DNA from 3 places in the Amycolatopsis sp. NBC_01488 genome. Region 2 is predicted to be linked to each of the others. Evidence: riboswitches for the same ligand, from Rfam matches in the RefSeq annotation. Region 2 holds a riboswitch; each other region holds the start of a gene.
What was found. A riboswitch is a leader RNA that binds a small molecule or an ion and turns the genes downstream of it on or off. The one in region 2 is predicted to bind thiamine pyrophosphate.
Positions count from the first base shown of each region.

Region 1: it holds a riboswitch for thiamine pyrophosphate, as region 2 does, so the genes downstream of both, thiO (glycine oxidase ThiO) here and OG738_RS18030 (thiamine ABC transporter substrate-binding protein) in region 2, are expected to answer to the same signal.
Region 3: it holds a riboswitch for thiamine pyrophosphate, as region 2 does, so the genes downstream of both, thiC (phosphomethylpyrimidine synthase ThiC) here and OG738_RS18030 (thiamine ABC transporter substrate-binding protein) in region 2, are expected to answer to the same signal.

Region 1 covers NZ_CP109434.1:3,158,854-3,166,824, forward strand. Annotated here, with positions in the region: gene OG738_RS15315 (MFS transporter) at 1-934, shown strand, start outside; gene OG738_RS15320 (threonine ammonia-lyase) at 931-1,881, opposite strand; gene OG738_RS15325 (hypothetical protein) at 2,028-2,759, shown strand; gene thiE (thiamine phosphate synthase) at 2,766-3,425, opposite strand; TPP riboswitch at 3,457-3,561, shown strand; gene thiO (glycine oxidase ThiO) at 3,556-4,632, shown strand; gene thiS (sulfur carrier protein ThiS) at 4,632-4,832, shown strand; gene OG738_RS15345 (thiazole synthase) at 4,834-5,592, shown strand; gene OG738_RS15350 (MarR family winged helix-turn-helix transcriptional regulator) at 5,691-6,122, shown strand; gene thiD (bifunctional hydroxymethylpyrimidine kinase/phosphomethylpyrimidine kinase) at 6,201-7,034, opposite strand; gene OG738_RS15360 (phosphatidylinositol-specific phospholipase C domain-containing protein) at 7,139-7,971, shown strand, end outside.
Region 2 covers NZ_CP109434.1:3,711,642-3,719,612, reverse strand. Annotated here, with positions in the region: gene OG738_RS18050 (ABC transporter ATP-binding protein) at 1-856, shown strand, start outside; gene OG738_RS18045 (ABC transporter permease) at 853-1,731, shown strand; gene OG738_RS18040 (ABC transporter ATP-binding protein) at 1,775-2,788, opposite strand; gene OG738_RS18035 (ABC transporter permease) at 2,788-4,344, opposite strand; gene OG738_RS18030 (thiamine ABC transporter substrate-binding protein) at 4,428-5,477, opposite strand; TPP riboswitch at 5,499-5,606, opposite strand; gene OG738_RS18025 (4a-hydroxytetrahydrobiopterin dehydratase) at 5,639-5,923, shown strand; gene OG738_RS18020 (hypothetical protein) at 5,998-6,126, shown strand; gene OG738_RS18015 (hypothetical protein) at 6,325-6,666, opposite strand; gene OG738_RS18010 (recombinase family protein) at 6,659-7,971, shown strand, end outside.
Region 3 covers NZ_CP109434.1:3,168,256-3,176,226, forward strand. Annotated here, with positions in the region: gene thiD (bifunctional hydroxymethylpyrimidine kinase/phosphomethylpyrimidine kinase) at 1-313, opposite strand, end outside; gene thiC (phosphomethylpyrimidine synthase ThiC) at 310-1,944, opposite strand; TPP riboswitch at 1,938-2,059, opposite strand; gene OG738_RS15380 (S1C family serine protease) at 2,108-3,019, opposite strand; gene OG738_RS15385 (glycoside hydrolase family 15 protein) at 3,222-5,387, shown strand; gene OG738_RS15390 (peptide deformylase) at 5,462-6,040, opposite strand; gene OG738_RS15395 (DUF3263 domain-containing protein) at 6,196-6,504, shown strand; gene OG738_RS15400 (LytR C-terminal domain-containing protein) at 6,501-7,118, shown strand; gene OG738_RS15405 (AAA family ATPase) at 7,143-7,971, opposite strand, start outside.

The DNA.
Region 1 (7,971 bases), 550 kb from region 2:
CGCGACCGGGCACCCGGACTTCGGTGCTGCCGCGCTCGGCGCGATCGGCCTCGCCGGGGTCACCGGCGCGCTGGTGGAGGCGCCCGGACGCGGCATCGGCGACCCGATCGTGCTGGTCGCGGGCCTGCTGGGGATCGCGGGACTGGCCGCGTTCGTCATCGTCCAGCACCGCTCGCGCGAGCCGCTCGTGCCGCCGTCGCTGTTCCGCGACCGGACGTTCACGCTCTCGAACGCCCTGACGTTCGTCGTCTACGCGGCGCTCGGCGGCGTGATGATGCTGCTGGTCATGCAGCTGCAGGTGTCGTTGCACTACTCGCCGACGGCGTCCGGCCTGGCCGGGCTGCCGCTCACGGTGATCATGCTGCTGCTGTCCGGGCGTTCGGGGGCGCTGGCCCAGCGCATCGGCCCGCGGACGCAGCTGGTGGTCGGTCCGATCGTCGTCGGCATCGGGATGCTGCTGATGCTGCGCATCGCGCCCGGCGCGTCCTACCTCGGCACGGTGCTGCCCGCGGTCGTCGTGTTCGGGCTCGGCCTGGCGACGGTCGTCGCCCCGGTGACCGCGACGGTGCTCGCCGCGGCCCCGGACCGCTACGCCGGTGTCGCGTCCGGCGTCAACAACGCCATCGCGCGCTCCGGTGGGCTCTTGGCGGTGGCGGTGCTGCCCGCCGCGGCCGGCCTGACCGGCGAGGCGTACGCCGACCCGGTGGCGCTCACCGCGGGCTGGCGGACGGCGCTGGTCATCTGCGCCGCGCTGGCCATCGTCGGCGGCCTGATCGCGCTGGGCATCCACAACGGCGTGCTCGAACCGCCGTCGGAGGCACCGGCGCCGGATTCGGCCGCGGACGAGTCCCCGCACCTGGGCGAGTGCTACCACTGCGGCGTCGAGGGCCCGCCGACGCACGTGCGCCGCGGGACCCCGGTCGCCGGCGCCTAGCCCGCGAGGATCTCGGCGAACAGCGCCGGGTCGGCGTTGCCGCCCGAGACGATGGCGACCGTGCGCCCGGCGGGCAGCTCCCCGGCGTGGAACAGGTACGCCGCCGTCGCCACCGCGCCGCTGGGCTCGGCGACCAGACGGGCCTTCCGGGCGAGGGTGCGCATGGCCTCGCGGATCTCGTCCTCGGTGACCGTGACCATCGCGTCGACGACCTCCCGCAGGTGCGCGAAGGTCAGCTCGGACGGCTGAGCGCGCAGGCCGTCGGCGATCGTGCGGGCGCGGTCGGCCTGCGGCCAGTCGACCTGGCGGCCGAGGCGCAGCCCCTCGGTCGTGTCGCCGGCCAGCGCGGGCTCGACGCCGATGACCTTCGCGCGCGGCGCGCGAGCCTTGATCGCGGTGCCGACGCCGGAGGCCAGCCCGCCGCCGCTGACCGGTACCAGCACGACCTCGACGTCGGGGAGGTCCTCGGCGATCTCGAGACCCGCGGTGCCCTGCCCGGCGATGATGGCCGCGTCGTCGTAGGGCGGGATGAGGGTCAGCCCGCGTTCGGCGGCCAGTTCGTGCGCTTTGCCCTCGTGTTCGCCGATCGGCACCTCGATCACCTCGGCGCCGTACCCGCGGGTGGCCTCCACCTTGATCCGCGGCGCGACGTCCGGCACGACGATCACCGCGGGCACGCCGTACTGCTGCGCGGCGTAGGCGACTGCCTGCGCGTGGTTGCCGCTCGAGTACGCGATGACCCCGCGGGAGCGGCTTTCGTCGTCGAGCGCGGCGATCGCGTTGAACGCGCCGCGTACCTTGAACGCGCCGACCGGTTGCAGATTTTCGGGTTTGAGCCACAGGGTTCCGCGGGGATCCCAGGTCTGGAGCAACAAGGGTGTGTGCACGGCGACACCCTGGACGCGCTTCGTCGCCGCCTCGATGTCGGATATCGTCACCAGTTCCATGTGCCGAGTATGTCAAGAAAGTGTTCGATCAGCACTGTCTATTATGGACAGTGTGAGTGGTCCTCCTCACGTCGTGGCAACGTGGGGAGTTCCTCGCGCGCCCTAGACGTTGGACAGGGGAGAAGACTTACTACCGGATCGGGATCATGAGCAAGGAGAACGCAGCGGCTTCCGAAGCGAAGGAAGAGAAGTCAGGCCTGAGGATCGCGCAGGTCCTGGCGACGGCGCTCGCGGCGGTGACCGCGGCGCTGCTGGGGTCGACGCTCGGCGTGGCGGGCACCGTGGTCGGGGCCGGCGTGGCGAGCGTGGTGTCGACGGTCGGCGGTGAGCTCTACCTGCGCTCGTTGCAGCGCACCCGCGAGGCGGCGCTCAAGGCGCGTCAGCTGGCGACGTCCGGGATCCGGCGGCGGGGTCACGCCGGGCCGGAGGTGCCGATCACCGACCAGCCGACGGTGCAGCTGGCCAAGCCGCCGGAGGAACCTTCGCGGTTGTCCGCGCGGCTGCGGAAGCTGCGCTGGCCGTTGATCATCGGGACGAGCGTGGTGGCGTTCGCGGTGGCGATCCTGGCGGTGGTCGGCGTCGACGCGGCCACCGGCGGCAAGGTGGCGGGCGGCACGGGCGCGAGCATCGGCAAGATCTTCGGCGGCGGTTCGGGGGGCACGGATCCGGCACCGTCGACCACACCCACCACCAGCACGAACGACACGCAGGTGTCCCCGAGCGAGACCCCGTCGACGACCACGGAGACGACCACCCCGCCGACGACGTCGAGCGGGTCGCCGTCGACGACATCGACAACACCCAGCACCACGGCCCAGCAGCCGACGACGTCAGCCCCGGCGACCAGCCAGGGCGCGGTGACCACCCCGACCCCGTGACGTCGGTCAGGGGAGCCGGGAGCGGAGCGCGCGGGCGGCGGCCTCGGGGTCCTCGGCTTCGGTGATCGCCCGGACCACCACGATCCGCGACGCGCCCGCGTCGAGGACCTCCGGGAGCCGCGAACCGTCGATGCCGCCGATCGCGAACCACGGCCGTGACGGCGCGGCCGCAGCCGTCGCGCGGACCAGGTCCAGCCCCGGCGCCGACCGGCCCGGCTTCGTCGGTGTCGGCCAGCACGGCCCGGTGCAGAAGTAGTCCACGCCCGGCTCCGACGCCGCCGCCGTGGCCTGCGGAACCGAGTGCGTCGAGCGCCCGATGACCACGTCGTCGCCGAGGATTCGCCGGGCCAAGGTCACCGGGATGTCGTCCTGGCCCAGGTGGAGCACGTCCGCGCCGACCGCCAGCGCCACGTCCGCGCGGTCGTTCACCGACAGCAACGCCCCGTGCCGGGCGCACGCCTCGGCCAGCACCTCCAGCGCCGCGATCTCGCCCGCGGCTTCCAACGCGCCGGTCTTGTCGCGCAGCTGGATGATGTCGACGCCGCCGGCCAGGGCCGCGTCGGCGAACGCGGCCAGGTCGCCGCGGGTCGTGCGGGCGTCCGTGCACAGGTACAGGCGCGCGCTGTCGAGGCGGGCGCGGATCTTGTCACCGGAGAGGGCGGGCATAGCGGCGACCGTACCCCGCGAGTTAAGGTGGATGGGTCCGCACGGGAGCCCGAGGACGGGCTGAGAGGGAGCTGCCGCTCCGACCGTGGAACCTGATCCGGGTCATGCCGGCGCAGGGAGCGTGATTCCCATGACGAACACCCTGGCCGTCGTCGGTGGCGGCGTGATCGGCCTGTCCGCCGCGTGGCGCGCCGCCGCGCGAGGCCACGCGGTCACCCTCCACGACCCCGAACCCGTCCGCGGCGGCGCGTCCTGGCTGGCCGGCGGCATGCTCGCCCCGGTCACCGAGGCCTGGCCCGGCGAGGAAGACGTCCTCCGCCTCGGTGAGGAGTCGCTGCGCCGCTGGCCCGGCTTCGCGAGCGACCTCGCGCAGGAGGGTGTCGACCCCGGGCTGGCCGAGCACGGGACGCTCGTCGTCGCGTTCGACAGCGCCGACGCCGGCTACCTCGACATCCTCGCCGGGCACCTGCACACGCTCGGCCGCGCGGCCGAGCGGCTCACCGGGCGGGCGGCCAAGCGGCTCGAACCGGGGATCGGATCCGTCCGAAGTGGACTCCACGTGCCCGGCGACCTGGCCGTGGACAACCGGAAGCTGCTCAACGCGCTGTACGCCGCCTGCGTCAACCACGACGTCCGGTTCGTCCGGGAACGCGTGGAACAACCCCCGGCCGCCGACGCCGTCGTGCTCGCCGCCGGCGCCTGGACCGGACGGCTGCACCCGCAGCTCGCCGACGCCGTCCGCCCGCTCAAGGGCGAGATCCTGCGTCTCAAGCCCCGGCGCGGCTGCCTGCCGCCGCCGACGCACACCGTGCGGGCCGTCGTCGAAGGCCGGCCGATCTACCTCGTCCCGCGCGGCGACCAGGAGCTGGTCCTCGGCGCGACGCAGTACGAAGCGGGTTTCGACCAGGCCGTCACCGCGCGCGGCGTGCGTGAGCTCATCGAGGGCGCCGAACGCGTCTTCCCCGCGATCACCGAGTACGAGCTGGCCGAGACCGCCGCGGGCCTGCGCGCCGGCAGCCGGGACGTGCTGCCGTACGTCGGCGTCCTGGACGACGGCGTCTTCGCCGCGACCGGGCACCACCGCAACGGCCTGCTGATGGCTCCCGTGACCGCGGACGCCGTCCTCGCCTGGCTCGAGGGTGAGAAGCCGCCGGAAGGCATCGAAGCGGCTTCGCCCGCCCGCCTGCACCAGAAGGAGCACGTGTGATGGAGATCAAGCTCAACGGGACGTGGACGGAGTTCCCGGACGGCGCGACCGTCGCCGACGTCCTCGACGCGTCCGGCGGGCAGCGGCCCGGCATCGCCGTCGCGGTCGACGGCGTCGTCGTCCGCCGGAGCGACTGGCCCACCACGGCCGTGCCCAAGGGCGCGGGCGTCGACGTGCTCACCGCGGTCCAGGGAGGCTGAAGTGGACGGAGAACCGCTGGTCATCGGCACCCGCAAGCTGACGTCCCGGCTGATCATCGGCACCGGCGGCGCCGCGAACCTCGCCGTGCTCGAACGCGCGCTGGTCGCGTCCGGCACCGAGCTGACCACCGTCGCCATGCGCCGCGCCGACGCGGAAGGCGGCTCCGGCGTCCTCGAACTCCTGAGGAGGCTCGGCATCGAGCTGCTGCCGAACACCGCGGGCTGCCGCACGGCCGCCGAAGCCGTGCTCACCGCGCAGCTCGCGCGGGAGGCCCTCGGTACCGATCTGATCAAGCTCGAGGTGCACGCCGACGACCGGACGCTGCTGCCGGACCCGATCGAGACCCTCGACGCCGCCGAACGGCTGGCCGCCGACGGGTTCACGGTGTTCGCCTACACGAACGACGACCCGGTGCTCGCGCTGCGGCTGGAGGAAGCCGGCTGCGCCGCGGTGATGCCGCTGGGCGCGCCGATCGGCACCGGCCTCGGCATCCGGAATCCGCACAACATCGAGCTGATCGTTTCGCGGGCGGGCGTGCCGGTGATCCTGGACGCCGGAATCGGCACGGCGTCCGACGCGACGCTGGCGATGGAGCTCGGCTGCGACGCCGTCCTGCTGTCCACCGCCGTCACCCGGGCGACGGACCCCGAACGGATGGCCGCGGCGATGCGGTCGGCCGTCGTCGCGGGTCACCTGGCCAGGAGCGCGGGGCGCGTGCCGCAGCGGTTCTGGGCGCAGGCGTCGAGTCCACCCCGGTGAACCGGGGTGCCTTAACGCCGAACGTGCACCGCGAACCCGTAAGGTGGACGGCACTTTCCGGCGCATCCGCGGCGGGGCCAGGGCAGAAGGAGCCAGCCGTGACCACTTCGGTTCAGGACACCTCGGGCAGGTTGTACCTCGCCGTCGGCAGGCTGTCCCGGTCCCTGCGCCAGGCCGGCGTGCCCGGCCCGGGCCACGGCGCCATTTCGGCGCTCGCGACGCTGGTGATCTCCGGGCAGCTGCGCCTCGGCGACCTCGCAGCGAAGGAGGGCGTCGCCGCGGCGACGATGTCGCGGATCATCGCGTCGCTGGTCGAGGCGGGGTACGTCAGCCGCGAGTCCGACCCGGTCGACCGCCGCGCGTGGCTGGCGAAGGCGACCGAAGAGGGCGAGCGGCTCGTGTCCGGCGTCCGGTCGACGCGGGTGCAGGAGCTGAACCGGCGGCTCGACCGCTTGACGCCCGAGCACCGCGAGGCCCTGACGGCGGCGATCCCGGCGCTGGAGGCGCTGATCGCGGACGAGGACCGCTGAGCCGTTCCGGTTGCCGCGGAAGAACGCCGCAGCGAGCGCCGTGAATGACTCGTTCCTGGCGTTCGGCCGGGCGCGTGCTCAGCGCTCCTCGGGTGCCAGCCGCCAGAAGGCCGACACCGGTCCGACCTTGGCGCCCATCGGGTAGGCGTGCTCGACCGCGTGCGAGACGAACCACTTGCCGTACCGCGCCGCCTCGACGACCGGCATGCCCTTGGCCAGCCCGGCCGTCAGGGCCGACGCCATCGTGTCGCCCGCGCCGTGCGTGTGCGGCGTCGAGTACCGCTTGCCGGGCAGCTCCACGAACGTCGAGCCGTCGAACAGCAGGTCCACGCACTCGGGGTCGGCCTGCAGGTGGCCGCTCTTGACCAGGACGTACCGCGGGCCCATCCGGTGCAGCACCACCGCCGCGGTGTGCATGCCCTCGCGGTCTCGCACGGTCATGCCGGTCAGCAGGCGGACCTCGTCGAGGTTCGGCGTGAGGACCGTCGCGCGCGGGAGCAGCTCGTCGCGCAGGGCGTGCAGGCCCGCTTCGTCGAACAGCGGGTGACCGTGCATCGACGCCGCGACCGGGTCGACGACGAACGGGATCTTCTCGTCGCGGCCGATCCCGGCCTCGTCGCACGCCTCGGCCACCGCGTGGATGATCTCGGCCGACGCCAGCATGCCCGTCTTGGCCGCGCCGACGCCCATGTCCGCCGCCACGGCCTCGATCTGCCCGGCCACGATGTGCGGCGGCAGGTCGGCGCGATCGTGCACGCCGAGGGTGTTCTGCACGGTGACGGCGGTGACCGCGACCAGGCCGTGCACGCCGCACGTCAGGAACGTGCGCAGGTCCGCCTGCAGCCCGGCGGCGCCGCCGGAGTCCGACCCGGCGATGGTCAACGCCGAGGGAGGGCTCGAGGTCATGGTCATCCCGACTTCTGGTCTAGGCCAATCGGCCGCTTTTCCTTCATCAAGAGTCAACCACGGTGGCACATTGTGGGGGCTACTCACCAGTTATGGGCGAAGGAGCCTGGATGAAGCTCTTCTCGGTGGTCCTCCTCACGGCCGGTCTCGTGCTCTCGGGCGCGACCGCCGCCAACGCGGACAGTCCCAAGCTTTCCCACGTCACGACGGTCGGCGTGCACAACACGTACGACCCGGCGGCCTACGGCTACCTGGCCCAGGCGCTCGACGCCGGCTCGTCGCTGATCGAGCTCGACGTCTGGCCGGACTTCTTCACCCACGAGTGGAAGGTCAGCCACTCGAACCCGTTGGGGAACAACAACAACTGCGTCGCGGCCACCTCGGCGTCGCAGCTCTACAGCGGCGGGACGAACAAGAACCTCGAGTACTGCCTCGACGACATCCGGATCTGGCTGGCCGCCCACCCCGGGCACACGCCGGTCACGCTCAAGCTCGAGATGAAGACGGGCTTCTCGGACAACACCGGCATGGGCCCGGACGAGCTGGACGCGACGTTCCGCGCGCACCTCGGCAGCGTCGCGTTCCGCCCGGCCGAGCTGCTCGGCGGCTACGCCACGCTCGACGACGCCTCCAAGGCGGACAACTGGCCGTCCGTGGACGCGTTGCGGGGCCGGGTGATCACCGAGATCATCCCGGGCACCGTCGAGGAGGGGAACCCGACCGACACGCTGCACACCGACGTCGAGTACGCGCGGTACCTGGTCGGGCTGAAGAACGCCGGCAAGCTCGGCGACGCGAACATCTTCCCGACCGTGCACGGCGCGGCCGGCGGTGACCCGCGGGACAAGTACACCGCCGACCTCAAGCCGTGGTTCGTCGTGTTCGACGGCGACGCGAGCGCGTGGGTGACGCAGACCGGGCCGTGGTGGTACGACGCCAACCA
Region 2 (7,971 bases):
GGACCACGTCGACCTCGACATCCCGCAGGGCGCGGTCGTCGGGATGCTCGGGCCGAACGGCTCGGGCAAGACGACCACCATCCGGATGCTGCTGGGCCTGGTGCGCCCGACCGAGGGCGAGGTCGAGCTGCTCGGCCGCAAGATGCCCGACGCCGCCGCGCACGCGCTGCCGGACGTCGGCGCACTGGTCGAGGGGCCGGGCTTCCACCCGTTCCTGTCCGGGCGCGACAACCTGCTGCGCTTCGCCGCGGCCGAACCGCGGCTCGCGTCGTCCGGGATCCCCCTCGCGGTGGACTCGGCGCTGGAGCGCGTCGGCCTGACCGACGCGGCACGACGGCGGTACAAGGGTTATTCGCTCGGCATGAAGCAGCGGCTCGGGCTCGCGTCGGCGTTGCTCGTGCCGCGGAAGATGGTCGTGCTCGACGAGCCGACCAACGGCCTCGATCCTGCGGGTACCAGGGAGATCCGCAGGATCGTCGCCGAGTTGCACGCGGCCGGGGTCACCGTGCTCGTGTCGTCGCACCTGCTGGCCGAGGTGGAGGCGACGTGCACGCACGTCGCCGTGCTGCAGGCCGGGAACGTCGTCGGGCAGGGCGAGCTGGCCGAGCTGCTGGAGTCGGGGAACGCGGCCCTGCTGGTCCGCACGCCCGACGCGGAACAGGCGGTGGAAGTGCTGCGGGAGAACCGGATCGGCGCCCGGTTGACGCCGGACGGCGTCCGCGCCGACCTCACCGCGACGGAAGCGCCGAGGGTGCTGCAGGTCCTGGTGGGCGCGGGGGTCGCGGTCCACGAGGCGACGCGGGCCCGCACCGGGCTGGAAGATCTGTTCGCGCGGCTGACGGAGGGGGCGGAATGACGGCGGTCCTGGAGGCACCGGCGGCCCGCACGGGCCACGACACGGTGCCGTTGCCGCGGCTCTTGACCGCGGAGCTGCGCTGGATCTTCCGGCGGCCGCGCACGTTGGCCGTGCTCGGGCTCTTGGCGCTGATCCCGATCGTCATCGGCATCGGCCTGACGCTGGTGAGCGACAACGGGGCCCCCGACGCCGGCGGTCCGAACCCCGATGGCGCGCTGCTGGCGTCCGCGGTGAGCAACGCGTTCGTCCTCCCGATCGCGGCGATCGTGATGTCGCTGGCGCTGTTGCTCCCGCTGGCCTCGGCGATGGCGGGCGCGGACGCGATCGCGGGCGAGACGTCCCACGGCACGCTGCGCGGCTGGCTGATCGCGCCGGTCGGGCGGGGTCGCCTGCTGGCGGTCAAGGCGTTCGGCGTCGCGACGGTGTCGGTGGTCTCGGTGCTGGCGATGTGCGTGACGGGCGTGGTGACCGGGCTGATCATCAACGGCACGGATTCGCTGTTCACGCTGTCGGGCACCACGCTGTCCGTGGGCGGCGCGCTGGCGCGGATCCTGCTGGTGGCGGGCTGGGTGGTGCTGCAGCTGTGGGCGGTCGGCGCGGTGGCGCTGGCGATCTCCAGCTGGACCGAGCACCCGATGCTGGTGGTGGCCTCGGTCCTGGCGGCCGACATCGTGTTCACGATCCTCGGCTTCCTGTCGTCGCTGAAGTGGCTGCACCCGTTCCTGCTGACGCAGAACTGGTCGGCCGCCCCGGCGGAGGTGCTGCAGGACCCGATGGGCGGCCAGCTGCTGGGCGAAGGCGCACTGCGGGCGGCGTGCTACATCGTGATCGGGCTGTCGCTGGCCTACGCACGACTGTCCACCCGCGACGGCTGACGCCGTCGTGAGTGAGAAACAGTGTTCTAACCCTGTTTCTCACTCACGACCGGCCGACCACCGCGATGCCGTCGGGGTCGAACACGAGGTGCACCGCGTCACCCGCCCGCAGGTCGGACGCCGCCGGTGCGACGGCGTCCACTGTGGACTCCGTCAGCCGCACGACCAGCCGGACGTGCTCGCGCCGGTGTACGGCGGCGACGACCTCGCCCGGCACGCCTTCGGTGGCCACACGCAGGGCGTGCGGCCGTAGCCCGAGCCGTACCGGGCCGTCGTCCACGTCCGGCAATCCGACGTCACCCAGGGACGTGTGCGCCACTCCGCCCGCGACGACGCCGTCCACGAACGTCGTCACCCCGAGGAACCGGGCCACGTCGTCGTCCGCCGGATTGCGCCAGACCCGCCGGACCGCGCCCTCCTGGCGCACCTCTCCGGCGTCCAGCACCGCGACCCGGTCGGCCAGCGTGAACGCCTCCTCCTGGTCGTGCGTCACCAGCAGCGTCGTGATCTTGCTGCGGCGCAACAGGTCCGCCAGGTCTATCGCCAGCTGCTCGCGCAGTCCGGCGTCCAAACCGGACAGTGGCTCGTCGAGCAGCAGCAGCCGCGGCTCGGGCGCCAGCGCCCGGGCGAGCGCCACTCGCTGCGCCTGGCCGCCGGACAGCTCCGTCACCCGCCGCTGCTCGAAGCCCGACAACCCCACCAGTGCCAGCAACTCGGCGACGCGCGAAGCCCACGAAGACCGCGGCACGCCGTGCATCCGCAGGCCGAACGCGATGTTCGCGGCGACGTCACGGTGGCCGAACAGCTGGCCGTCCTGGAACACCAGCCCGAACCCGCGCCGGTGCACCGGCACCGCGCCGAGGTCGTCGCCGTCCCAGCTCACCGCGCCACGCGCCGACGGCTCGAGCCCGGTGATCGCGCGCAGCAGCGTCGACTTCCCCGACCCCGACGGGCCGAGCAGCGCCAGCACCTCGCCGTCGGCGATGTCCAGCCGAACGTCGCGAACCGCCGTGAACGATCCATAGTGGACAGTCAGGTCTCGTACCGACAGCGCCATCAGAACTCTCCCACTCCGCCGCGCCCGAGCCGGTCGATCAGCGCGACCGCCAGCACCGTCACGAGCATCAGCAGCGCGCACGCGGCGTACGCCATCTGGTTGTTCAGCTCCCCCGGGCGCGCCATCAGCGACGCGATCGCGACCGGCAGCGTCGGCGCCGTCGGCCGGGCGAGGAAGCTCGTCGCGCCGAACTCGCCGAGTGCCACGACGAACCCGAACCCGGCCGCGGCGACCAGCGGCCGCAGCGTCAACGGCAGGTCGATCTCGCGCCACACCCGCAGCGGGCCGGCGCCGAGCGTCGACGCTGCCTGCCGCAATCGGACGTCGACCGAGCGCAGCACCGGCAGCACCATCCGCACGACCAGGGGGATGATGACGAGTGCCTGGGCCAGCGGCACGAGGTAGGGCGACGTCCGGAGGTCGCCGGGCAGCGCGTCGAGCGTCACCAGGTAGCCGAACCCGACGGTCACCGCGGACACGCCGAGCGGCAGCATCAGCACGGCGTCCATCGTCTCGCCGAGCCCGCGCGCGGCTTTCGCGGGCGACCGGCGCAGCGCCACCAGCACGACGGACGCGAGCACGCCGACGACCATCGCGAGCAGCGTCGCGTCGACCGCCACCTTCAGCGAGTTCACCGCGGCGTCCCAACCGGACACCTGCAGCGCGCCCTTCTCGCCGGTGCCGTTCAGCGCGCGGTAGCCGTCGAGGCTCCAGCCGTCCGAAGTGGACACCGACTCGGCGAGGAGCGCGACGATCGGCGTCACCAGCAGGGCCAGGACCCCGCCCGCGGCACCGACGACCCACCACTCTCCGCCTTCCGGCCGCCCGGCCCGGCCGGAACCGATCCGGGCGCCGTCCTTGCGTCGCCGCGCCAGTCCGCCGAGCACCAGCGCGGCGACGACGGCCGCGAACTGGATCAGCGAAAGCGCCGCCGCGCCCGAGAGGTCGAGCAGGTCGACGGTCCGCAGGTAGATCTCGGTTTCCAGCGTCCGGTAGCGCGCGCCGCCGAGGATCAGCACGACGCCGAAGCTGGTGGCGCAGAACAGGAACACGACGGCGGCGGCGGACGCGATGGCGGGCGCCAGCGCGGGCAACGTCACCGACCGGAACGCCCGCCAGGGCGACGCGCCCAGCGCGCGGGCGGCGTCCGTGGTGCGCGAATCCAGCCGCGCCCACAGCCCGGCGACCGTCCGCGCCACGACCGCGACGTTGAAGAAGGCGTTGGCCAGCACGATCGGCAGCACGCCGCCGTCCGGCCACAGCGCCCGGAACGCCAGGCCGACGACGACGGTCGGCAGCACGAACGGCACCAGCACCAGCGTCCGCGCGAGGCCGACGCCGGGCAGGCGCACCCGCGCGAGCAGGAACGCCACCGGTAGCCCGGCCAGCACCGCCACGAGCGTCGACGCGGCCGCGCTCGCCACCGTGAACCCGGCCAGCTGCCAGGTCCGCGGGTCGCCGAGCACGACGTCGAGCCCGCCCGCGGCGAACCCGCGGCCGACGATCGCCAGGACCGGCCAGGCGAAGAACACCACCAGGAACCCGATCGGCGCCAGCCCGAGCAGCGCCAGGCCGAGTCCGCGGGCGGTTCGCGGCGGGGCTGTCGCCCTTCGGAGGCTCCGGGCCGGAGCCCCGGAGGTCACTGCACGAGCGTGCGCCATTCGCCGATCCACTTCTCGCGTCCGGCCTGCACCTGGTCCGCCGTCAGCGCCTGCGGCTTCTGCGGCAGCGGCGCGACCTGCGCCCAGCCCGCGGGGAGGTCGACGCCCTGGCGCGCCGGGTAGACGTACATGTTGGCCGCCACCGTCGCCTGGAACTGCTGCGAGAGCAGGAAGTCGACGACCTTGCGCGCGCTGTCGGCCTGCTTGCCGTTCGCCAGCACGCCGGCGTACTCGACCTGCCGGTAGCAGGTGTCGAGCAGCGCCTTGGTGCGCGGCTTGCCGTCGTCGCCGACTTCGGCGGCCGGCGACGATGCGTACGAGACGACGATCGGCCGCGGCCCCTTGCCGGACGAGCCGGAGAAGTCCTTGGTGTAGGCCTCTTCCCAGCCGCTGTCCACCTTGAGCCCGTTGGCCTTCAGCTTCGTCCAGTAGTCCTTCCAGCCGGCCTCGCCGTACTTCGCGATGGTGCCGAGGAGGAACGCCAGGCCGGGCGACGCCGTCGCCGGATCCTCGGCGACCAGCAGGTCCTTGTACTTCGGGTCGGCGAGGTCCTCGTACGACGCCGGCGCCGCGATCCCCTTGCTCGTGAAGTAGTTCGTGTCGACGTTGACGCAGACGTCGCCGACGTCGACCGCGGACAGCCGGTGCTCGGGGTCGACGGCGTAGCGCTGCGGGCCGCGGTCGGCCTCCGGGCTGGTGTAGGGCTCGAAGACGCCCTCGGCCAGCGCGCGGGAGGCGAAGGTCGAGTCGACGCCGTACGCGACGTCGCCGATCGGGTTGGCCTTGGTCAGCACGAGCTTGTTGGTCAGCGAACCGGCGTCGCCCTGCTTGAGCACGGAGATCTTGATGCCCGACTGCTTCTGGAAGGCGTCGAGCACCTCCTGCGGCGCCAGGAAGGAGTCGTGCGTCACGAGGGTGACGGTGGGCGTCTGCTGCGGGCCACCGTCACCGTCCGACAGCGAGCACCCCGCGGCGACGGCGCTGACAGCGGCGATGGCCGTCGCGGCGCGCACAGCCCTGCTTTTCATCTACCCCTCCTGCACTTCGCCGACGAGGAGGGAAAGCCCTCCCTACGCCGGCATGATCCGGTCAGGTGCGAACGGTCGCGGGTGACCCCGCCTCTCAGCCCGGCTGACCGGACTCCCGTGGCAACCGTGCAGCGTAGTCCAGGACGTACGACCATGGAGACATGACGGAAATCTTGAGCGACTCCGCGGCAGACGAACGGCTCGCGCCGGGCTGGACCAGGTCGGGAGCGGTGATCTCCCGCGAGGTGGAGCTGGCGAGCTTCCCGCAGGCGATCGAAGTGGTGGACCGCGTCGCGGTCCTGGCCGAGGCGGCCGACCACCACCCGGACATCGACATCCGCTGGCGCACGCTGACGTTCCGGCTCTCGACGCATTCGGCGGGCGGGCTGACGGAGAAGGACTTCTCGCTGGCGGCCGAGATCGACTCGGTGCTCGACGCCCTGTGATCCTGGTTACGCTCAGTGCACTTTCCCGCCGTTTCGACGTCTCTCGGTAAACGACTTTGCCAGGAGGGACGGCGATGACGCAGGCGATCGTGGTGGGCACGGCAGCATTCGCAACAATGGTGGCAGCGGCCGGCGGCGTGCTCTGGTTCACGGCCCGGGGCCGCCGTCACCCGGATGCCCGTGAGTTCGATCACAGCCGCTAACAAAGGGCATGATCAGCGCGCTGAGCAGGGCGGAAGCATCGGTTTCGGCCCTAGGAAAAGCCATGAACAGCACCGCCGCCCTCACCCCCGCCCAGCGCGCCTGGATCAACGCCCTCGCCCCCGCCGTGGTGCTGATCGCGATCGCGTTGCTGGGCCTTCTCGGCTGACCCGGCCTGCGCCGTCGCCCCCGGGTGGCGGCTACCGGTACCGCTGGATCCGGTCGAGCGGCGGGAACTCCGCCGGAACGTCGTCGCCGGTGGTCCAGTACTCGAGGCAGGACAGACGCCCGCCGTCGGCGAACACGATGAGCCCACCGCCGGGTGCATCGGCTTCGACCGGCTCGTCGAGGTGCGCGACCGGCAGGGAGACGTCGACCTCGAGGTCGATCGTCGGGCAGCCGCAGCCACATCGGCCGGTGACCCGCGCGGTTTTCGCTTGAGCGCGCAGTGCAGCTGCCCCGTGGAAGCCGCCGTCGAGCAGGAAGTCCAGCACCTCCCGCTCGGCCGGCGTCAACGGGCGGCTCGTCGATCGGGTGATCACGCCTCCAAGCGACGGCGGCCAGGTCGTCGGTCACCTGGCCGGCCTGGGCGACTCAGACGTTGAAGCGGAATTCCACCAGATTACCACGCCGTGCAACACTTGGGAGGTGACGACGCCCCGGCGCTGCGCCATCTACCTACGAGTCAGCTTAGACGCGACCGGCGAGCAGTTGGCCGTTCAACGGCAGCGCGCGGATTGCCTGCGGATCGCTGACCAGCGCGGATGGAACGTCGTCGGCGAGTTCGTCGACAACTCGGTCTCGGCATCTGACAAGCACAAGGCCCGCCCCGAGTACGACCAGCTGGTCGCCGCGTACGAAGCCGGCGAGTTCGACGCATTGGTGTGCTGGGACCTGGATCGACTGACCTGCCAGCCGCGCCAGCTCGAAGACTGGATCGACGCGGCGCAAGAACGTGGCCTGCTGCTGGTCACAGCGAACGGCGAAGCCGATCTGTCGAACGATGGCGGCCGGATGTTCGCCCGGATCAAGGCGACCGTCGCTCGCAGCGAGATCGAGCGGAAGTCTGCACGACAGCGTGCCGCCGCTCTCCAACGCGCAGAGCACGGCAAACCTCCGCTCGGCGTCCGGCTGACGGGCTACACCCCCTCGGGTGATGTCATCGAGACCGAAGGCGCCATCGTGCGCCAGCTCTTCGATCGGTTCGCTGCCGGGGATTCCCTCCGCGCGCTTGCGGCTTGGCTCACCGAAACCGGCGTCTCTACCCGGCACGGCCGTCCATGGAACCCGTCGAGCGTCCGCACGATTCTCACCAACCCGCGATACGCAGGGCACGCGGTCTACCAGGGCAAGACCAATGGAAAGCTAGGAACCTGGAAGGCCGTCGTCGACGATGACGTGTTCAGACTGGTAGAGACCAAGCTGGCTGACCCGCGACGCAAGACCCAGCAGGGGACGGACCGCAAGCATCTCGGGGCAGGCCTGTTCGAGTGTGGCAAGTGCGACGCGAAGGTCCGATCCTGGTCAGGCGACCGCTACCGCTGCCCCAACGGCTGTCTGACGCGCGCGCAACACTACATCGACGACCTGGTGATCAAGACGATCCGGGAACGGCTCGGCCGCGCTGACCTCGCCGACCTGATCACACCGAAGGAATCCAAGCGAGCCGAGGCGGCGAGCGCGGAACTCAAACGGCTCACCAAGAGGCTGGAGCGCATCGAGGCGGACTACGACTCCGGGGACATCGACGGCCCGCGGTACAAGGTCTCGACGCAGAAGGTCAAGGCGGAACTCGCGGAGGCACAGCGCGTCTTGGCCCGGCTGAGCACCCGGAGCGCCGCCGCTTC
Region 3 (7,971 bases), 540 kb from region 2:
CCACCAGCGGGAAGTCCATGCCGATCTCGTCCAGGGTCTTCGCCACCGCCCGGATGATCTCGGCGGTGGCGAGCATCCCCGTCTTGGCCGCGTCGACGCCCATGTCGGACGCCACCGCCTTGATCTGCGCGGTGACGATGTCAGCCGGGATCTCCGTGAAACCCTGCACGCCCAGCGAGTTCTGCACGGTGACCGCGGTCAGCGCGACGAGCCCGTGCACGCCGTTGGCGAAGAACGTGCGCAGGTCCGCCTGGATGCCCGCACCACCGCCGGAGTCGGATCCGGCGATGGTGAGGGCGGTGGGCGGTGTCACGGCTGCACCACGGGCAGGTAGACCTGGTTGCCGGACTCGGAGAACTCCGCCGACTTCTCGGCCATGCCGGCCTCGATCGCTTCCACAGTGGACAGACCGTGCTCTTCGGCGTACTTGCGGACGTCCTGGGTGATCCGCATCGAGCAGAACTTCGGGCCGCACATCGAGCAGAAGTGCGCGGTCTTGGCCGGTTCCGCGGGCAGCGTCTCGTCGTGGAACGAGCGCGCGGTGTCCGGGTCGAGCGAGAGGTTGAACTGGTCGTTCCAGCGGAACTCGAAGCGGGCCTTGGACAGCTCGTCGTCCCACTCCTGCGCGTACTGGTGGCCCTTGGCGAGGTCGGCGGCGTGCGCGGCGATCTTGTACGTGATCACGCCGGTCTTGACGTCGTCGCGGTTCGGCAGGCCGAGGTGCTCCTTCGGCGTGACGTAGCACAGCATCGCCGTGCCGTACCAGCCGATCTGCGCCGCGCCGATGGCCGACGTGATGTGGTCGTACGCCGGCGCGATGTCCGTCGCGAGTGGACCGAGGGTGTAGAACGGCGCTTCACCGCAGAGCTTTTCCTCGAGCTCCACGTTCTCCTTGATCTTGTGCATCGGCACGTGGCCCGGGCCCTCGATCATCACCTGGACGTCGTGCGACCGCGCGAGGTGCGTCAGCTCGCCGAGCGTTTCTAGCTCCGCGAACTGGGCCCGGTCGTTGGCGTCGGCGATCGAGCCGGGGCGCAGGCCGTCGCCGAGGGAGAACGTGACGTCGTACTGCCGCAGGATTTCGCACAGTTCTTCGAAGTGCGTGTACAGGAAGGATTCCTGGTGGTGCGCGAGGCACCACGCGGCCATGATCGACCCGCCGCGGCTGACGATGCCGGTGACGCGCCGCGCGGTCAGCGGGATGTAGCGCAGCAGCACGCCGGCGTGCACGGTGACGTAGTCGACACCCTGCTCGCACTGCTCGATGATCGTGTCGCGGTAGATCTCCCACGACAGCTTTTCCGGTTCGCCGTCGACCTTTTCCAGTGCCTGGTAGATCGGTACGGTGCCGACCGGGACCGGCGAGTTGCGGATGATCCACTCGCGCGTCTCGTGGATCCGCCTGCCGGTGGAGAGGTCCATGATCGTGTCGGCGCCCCAGCGGGTCGCCCAGACCATCTTGTCGACCTCTTCCTCGACCGACGACCAGACGGCCGAGTTGCCCATGTTGGCGTTGATCTTCACCAGGAAGTTCTTGCCGATGATCATCGGCTCGGACTCCGGGTGCTTGCGGTTGACCGGGATCACCGCGCGACCGCGGGCCACCTCGTCGCGCACGAACTCCGGGGAAACCCTTTCGCGGGCGGCGATGTACTCCATCTCGCGGGTGATGACGCCCTGTTTGGCCCAGCCGAGCTGGGTGTTGTGCTCGCGCCCATCGGCCCACCCGGCGCGCAGCCGGTGCAGTCCACTGTGGACGTCAATGGTGGCTTCGGGATCCGTGTACGGGCCCGAAGTGTCGTAGACGTCGAAGTGTTCGCCGTTCGAGAGGTCGATCCGGCGGGCCGGAACCCGGAGTCCGGATTCGGTCTGGTGGTAAACCTTGTGCGATCCCGTGATCGGACCCGTGGTGACGGAGACGTGTTTGTTCTCCAGCGTCGTCAACGACTTTCACTCCCTACGCCGGCATTACCCGGTCAGGTTCATGCGGTCGGTGACGCCTGCGAAACGCAAGTCACCCTCTCAGCCCGCCATGGCGCGAGCTCCCGCGTTGGTGTTGTGCCCCCGACCATGCCACGCCGGGTCGGGATACTCAAGTCCGCTCACCTCACCCGACCAGTTCGGCCGGGGTGGCGTAGACGTCGACCATGGCTCCGTTGCGGAGCACGGTGATCGGCAGCGGGGTGCCGATCACTTCCGCGAACAGCTGCCGCTGGATGCCCTGGGCGTCCGAGACGCGGGTGCGTCCGACGGTCAGCACGAGGTCGCCCGCCTTGAGGCCCGCCCGGTCCGCGGGGCCGCCGGCGACGACTTCGCGGACTCGCAGCCCGGCGCTCTGCCCGGTGCGCTCGGCGACGTCGTCGGGCAGCGGCGCCGGGACGCCGACGACGCCGAGGTACGCGCGCCGCACCCGGCCTTCGACGACGAGCGTGTCGATGATCCGCCGCGTGGTCGCGTTGATCGGCACCGCGAGCCCGAGCCCGACCCCGGCGACCGCGGTGTTGACGCCGACGACGCGGCCTGCGGAGTCGGCGAGCGCGCCGCCGGAGTTGCCGGGGTTGAGCGCGGCGTCGGTCTGGATGACGTCTTCGATCACGCGGGTCGCCCGGCCCTGCCGCACCGGGAGGGCGCGGCCGAGCGCGCTGACGACGCCGGCGGTGACGGTGCCGGAGAAGCCGAGCGGGTTGCCGACGGCCACGACGAGCTGCCCGACGACGAGCCGGTCGGCGTCGCCCAGCTGAGCGGCCGACGGCGTTTCGCCACGCGCCCGCAGCACGGCGAGATCGGACAGCGGATCGGCCCCGACGACGTCGAAGGGCACCTCGCTGCCATCGGCGAAGGTGGCGACCCCCCGCCGGTGGTCGCTGACGACGTGGGCGTTGGTGAGCAGGTGGCCGTCATCGGCGAAGACGACGGCCGACCCGCTGCCGCGCGCGAGCTGGACCCCGGCGACGTGCGGGCCGACGGTCCTGGCGACCGTGCTGACCGCGCGCGAGTAGGCGTCCATCGCCTCGTCCATGACTGCACCTCGATTACACCGTTGCACGTACTACAAGTGTGCGCCGGGAAATCGGGGAAGTCCGTTCGCTGTTCGTGAACCGCCGGCCGGACCAGTGACGGTCAGTGGTTCACCGGATCGGACCATGCGCCGGTGAAGGATCGGCGGCAGACTCCCAAAGCGCTTCTGTAACGGTGCAGAAGCGATCTTCTGTGGGGTTGATATGCGCAAACTCATGTTCGGCGCCCTCGCCGGGCTGCTGGTCACCGGCTTGATCCCGGGGATCGCGGCGGCCCAGGGCGAGGCTCCCGGCGCCCCGGGCGCCCATCCCAGCTGGCTGCCCGCGAACAAGACCGGCTTCGGCACCGCCCACGACCGGTCGAGCAACGTCTGGTTCACCCTCCAGGGTGGCCAGCTGTCCGAGGTCTACTACCCGGACCTGTCGACGCCGAGCGTCCGGTCGATGAACTTCGTCGTCACCGACGGCCGCAGCTTCGCCGTCGCCGACTACACCGCGAAGTCGCAGCAGGTCCGGCGCACCGACGACGACAGCCTGACCTACGAGCAGACCATCACCGACGACCAGCACCGCTGGCGCCTGCGCAAGACCTACGTCACCGACCCGGCCGCCACGACCGTGCTGGTGGACGTCGACTTCCAGTCGCTGACCGGCCGGCCGTACCAGCTCTACGCGGTCGCCGATCCGGACCTGACCAACGACGGCTCCGACGACTCGGCCGCCCGCAAGGGTGACGCCGTCACCGCGCAGGACGCTTCGAACGCCGCCGCCCTCACCGCGAAACCCGCCTTCGTGAAGACCAGCGTCGGCTACGCGGGCGCGTCCGACGGGAACACGCAGCTCACGAAGACCTTCAAGCTGACCCAGTACGACTCGGCCGCGAAGGGCAACGTCGTGCTGACCGGGCAGACGGACGCCGACGGCGTCCGGAACCGGCACGTCACCCTCGCGCTCGGCATGGGCGCGAAGGCCGCCGACGCGCTCGGCAGCGCGCAGGCGTCGCAGCGACGCGGCGTCCGCGACATCACCCGCGCGTACGACCGCGGCTGGGAGCAGTACCTGCGCGGGGTCAGCAAGCCGCCGTCGTCGCTGAAGACCGACGCCGAACGCGACCTCTACAAGGCGTCGATGCTGACCCTCGCCGCGAGCGAGGACAAGCAGCACCCGGGCGCCTTCATCGCGTCGCCAAGCATGCCGTGGCGGTTCGGCAACAACGATCCGGAGTGGTCGCCGTCCGGCACCTACCACCTGGTCTGGCCGCGTGACCTCTACCAGATCGCCACCGGCCTGGCCGCCGGCGGCGACACCGCCGCCGCGAACCGCGCGGTGAGCTACATGTTCGGCACGCAGCAGCAGCCCGACGGGCACCTGCCGCAGAACAGCCGCGTCGACGGCGTGCCGTACTGGACGTCGGTGCAGCTCGACGAAACCGCTTTCCCGATCGTGCTGGCCCAGCAGCTCGGCCGGACCGACCTGTGGCCCGGCGTCCGCGAGGCCGCCGACTTCATCCTGGGCTACCGGGGCCCGGACGGGCAGGCTTCGCCCTACACCCAGCAGGAACGCTGGGAGGAGCAGGACGGCTGGTCCCCGTCGACCATCGCCTCGGTGATCGCCGGGCTCGTCTGCGCCGCGGACCTCGCGTCGCACAGCGGCGCTCCGGCCGACGCCGCCCGGTACCTCGCCGCGGCCGACAAGATGAAGGCCGACCTGCCCAAGCAGACGATCACCACGAACGGGCCGCTGTCGAAGGACCCGTACTTCGTCCGGCTCACCAAGGACGCGAACGCCAACGCCGGCACGACGTACAACCTCGGCAACTCGAGCGTGACGATGGACCAGCGCGCGGTCACCGACGCGGGCTTCCTCGACCTGGTCCGGCTCGGCATCTACCGCGCGGACGACCCGGTGATCGAGAACAGCGTGCGCGTCACGGACAAGGCCATCGCGTTCACCACGCCGACCGGGCAGTTCTGGCACCGCTACACGAAGGACGGCTACGGCGAGCAGGCCGACGGTTCGCCGTGGGACTACACGTTCCCCGCGGGCAGCCGCACGACGTTCGGCCGGCTGTGGCCGCTGCTCGCCGGCGAGCGCGGCGAGTACGAGCTGACGCTCGGCGACCCGTCGTCCGCCGCGCGGCGGCTGCGTGACCTCGGCCGGGTGAGCAGCTCGGCGGAAACCATGCCGGAGCAGGTGTGGGACGAGAACCCGCCGTCGGGCCAGACCGGCTTCCCGGCCGGCACGCCGACCACGTCGGCGACCCCGCTGGCCTGGACGCACGCGCAGTACGTCCGCCTGGCTTGGGACGTCAAGGCGGGCTCGACCCTGGAGACGCCGAAGGTGGTCCGCTGCCACTTCCTCGGCTGCTGACCCGGGTCCACCGCAGCTGGTCGTGAGTGGGAAACAGTGTTCTAACCCTGTTTCTCGCTCACGACCGGGGCGGGTCAGAGGACGGCGCCGTCGTCCTCGGGGGTCTTCGGCGGCAGCCACGAGTTGCCCGGAACGCCCCACTTGTTGGCCTTCAGCATCTTCTTCGCCGCACGCGCGTGCCGCCCGACCAGGCGGTCGAGGTAGATGAAGCCGTCGAGGTGGTCGGTTTCGTGCTGCAGGCAGCGCGCGAAGTAGCCGGTGCCCTCGACCTCGATCGGGTTGCCCTCGACGTCGAAGCCGGTCACCTTCGCCCACTTCGCGCGGCCCGTCGGGTACGACTCGCCGGGCGCCGAGAGGCAGCCCTCCCAGTCGTCGTCCGGGTCCGGCATGGTCTCCGGGAGCTCCGACGTCTCGAGCTTCGGGTTCACGACGAGGCCCTTGTGCCGCACGCCTTCGTCGTCCGGGCAGTCGTACACGAACACCCGCAGGTCGAGGCCGATCTGGTTGGCCGCGAGGCCGACGCCCTCGGCGGCGTACATCGTCTCGAACATGTCGTCGGTGAGCGTGCGCAGCTTCTCGTCGAACTCGGTGATCTCCCGAGTCGGCTGGTGCAGCACGGGTTCGCCGGCGATCACGATGGGGTGGATGGTCACGGCGAGCCAGTTTAGTCGGACCCTTCTGGTAGACCTGCATCAGACCGTGACGCGCCGACGCGGATGCCCACGTCGGCGTGGGCTTCCGTGGTTGAATGGCGCCCGCGGAAGAGCTAGGTCTGATTCGCCATGACGCCCGATTGAGAGGGACTCGGATGGACGCCGCGGAGTCGATGGCTGAGCCGCAGCCGTCGCCGCCGAAGCCCGTGCCCGGCCTGACCGAACGCGAGGTCGAGATCCTCGCGTTCGAGCGCCAGTGGTGGCGACACGCCGGGGCGAAGGAGAACGCCATCCGCGAACGCTTCGACTTGTCCGCCACGCGCTACTACCAGCTGCTCAACAAGCTGCTGGAGAAGCCGGAGGCGATCGAAGCGGACCCGATGCTGGTGAAGCGGCTGCGCAAGACGCGCGCCACCCGCCAGCGCAAGCGTGGCGCCCGGCGACTGGGGATCGAGCTGAAATGAGCGTGTTTTCGGGAATGTCCCGGCCGATGAAGGCCGCGGGCGTCGCCCTGATCGGGGTGGCCATCATCGCGGCGGTGATCGGCGGGATCTCCGCCCTCAACGGCGGCGGGTCGAACGAAGCCGGTCCGAGCGGCACCCCCACCCAGCCGGGCACGTCCGGCGGGCCGTCGACGCCGCCCACGACCTCGTCTTCGCCGTCGACCCCGCCGACGTCGACGTCCACTTCGCCGGCCTCGCCGTCGCCGACCACGCCGCCGCCCGGGCAGCCGACGTCACCCGCCCCCGGCCAGCCCGGTGACCACCAGGCGGGCAACAAGTGGGTGACCGTCCGGGTCTTCAACAACTCCCTGATCAAGGACCTCGCCCAGCGCGCCGCGGACGACTTCCGCGGCGGCGGCTGGACCGTCAACGAGGTCGGCAACTACTCGCAGGGCACCATCCCGACGACGACGGCGTTCTACCGCCTGGGCACCGACGAGGAAGCCGCGGCGAAGCAGCTCGCCCAGGAGTTCGGCATCAAGGCCGAGCCCCGCTTCCCCGGGATCGAGAGCGCGAGCCCGGGCGTGATCGTCATCGTGACGAAGGAATACGAGTCCGGCCACAAGGGCAGCTGACGGGGCTTCGGGTGGCGCTCCCTTTCATTCCCCGGACTGGGTTTTCGCGTAGGCCTCCAGGGTCGCGAGCTGGGCCGGGTCGAGGCTCGGGCGGACCGTCTTGCGGGCCGTCTCCAGGTGCGCGGCCGTGACTTCGCGGGCCTCCAGGGACTCACGCATCGCCGTCAGCGCCGCCTCGCGGATCAGCGCCGCGCAGTCGGCCGCCGAGTAACCGTCCAGAGTGGACGCGACCTCGGCGAGGTCCACATCGGACGCCAGCGGCGTGTTCTTCGAGCTGGCCGCGAGAATCGCCGCGCGGGCCTCGGCGTCCGGCGGCGGGACGTAGACGCGGCGCTCCAGCCGTCCCGGCCGCAGCAGCGCCGGGTCGACCAGCTCCGGCCGGTTCGTCGCGCCCAGCACGACGACCTCCCGCATCGGCTCGACGCCGTCCAGCTCGGTCAGCAGCGCCGCGACCACGCGGTCGGCGACGCCCGAATCGGACGACTGGCCGCGGCGCGGGGCGAGCGCGTCGATCTCGTCCAGGAAGATCAGCGACGGCGCGGCCTCGGCGGCCCGGCGGAACAGCTCCCGCACCGCGCGTTCGGACTCGCCGACCCACTTGTCCATCAGCTCGGCGCCCTTGACCGCGAAGACGTTCAGCGCGCCGGTGCCGGCCAGCGCCCGCACCAGGAACGTCTTGCCGCCGCCGGGCGGGCCGTAGAGCAGCACGCCGCGCGGCGGCTCGACGCCAAGCCGGGCGAACGAGTCCGGGTACCGCAGCGGCCACAGCACGGCCTCGGTGAGCGACTGCTTGACGTCGACCATGTTCCCGACGTCGTCCAGCGTCAGGCCGCCGGTGGCCAGGTTGTCCGAA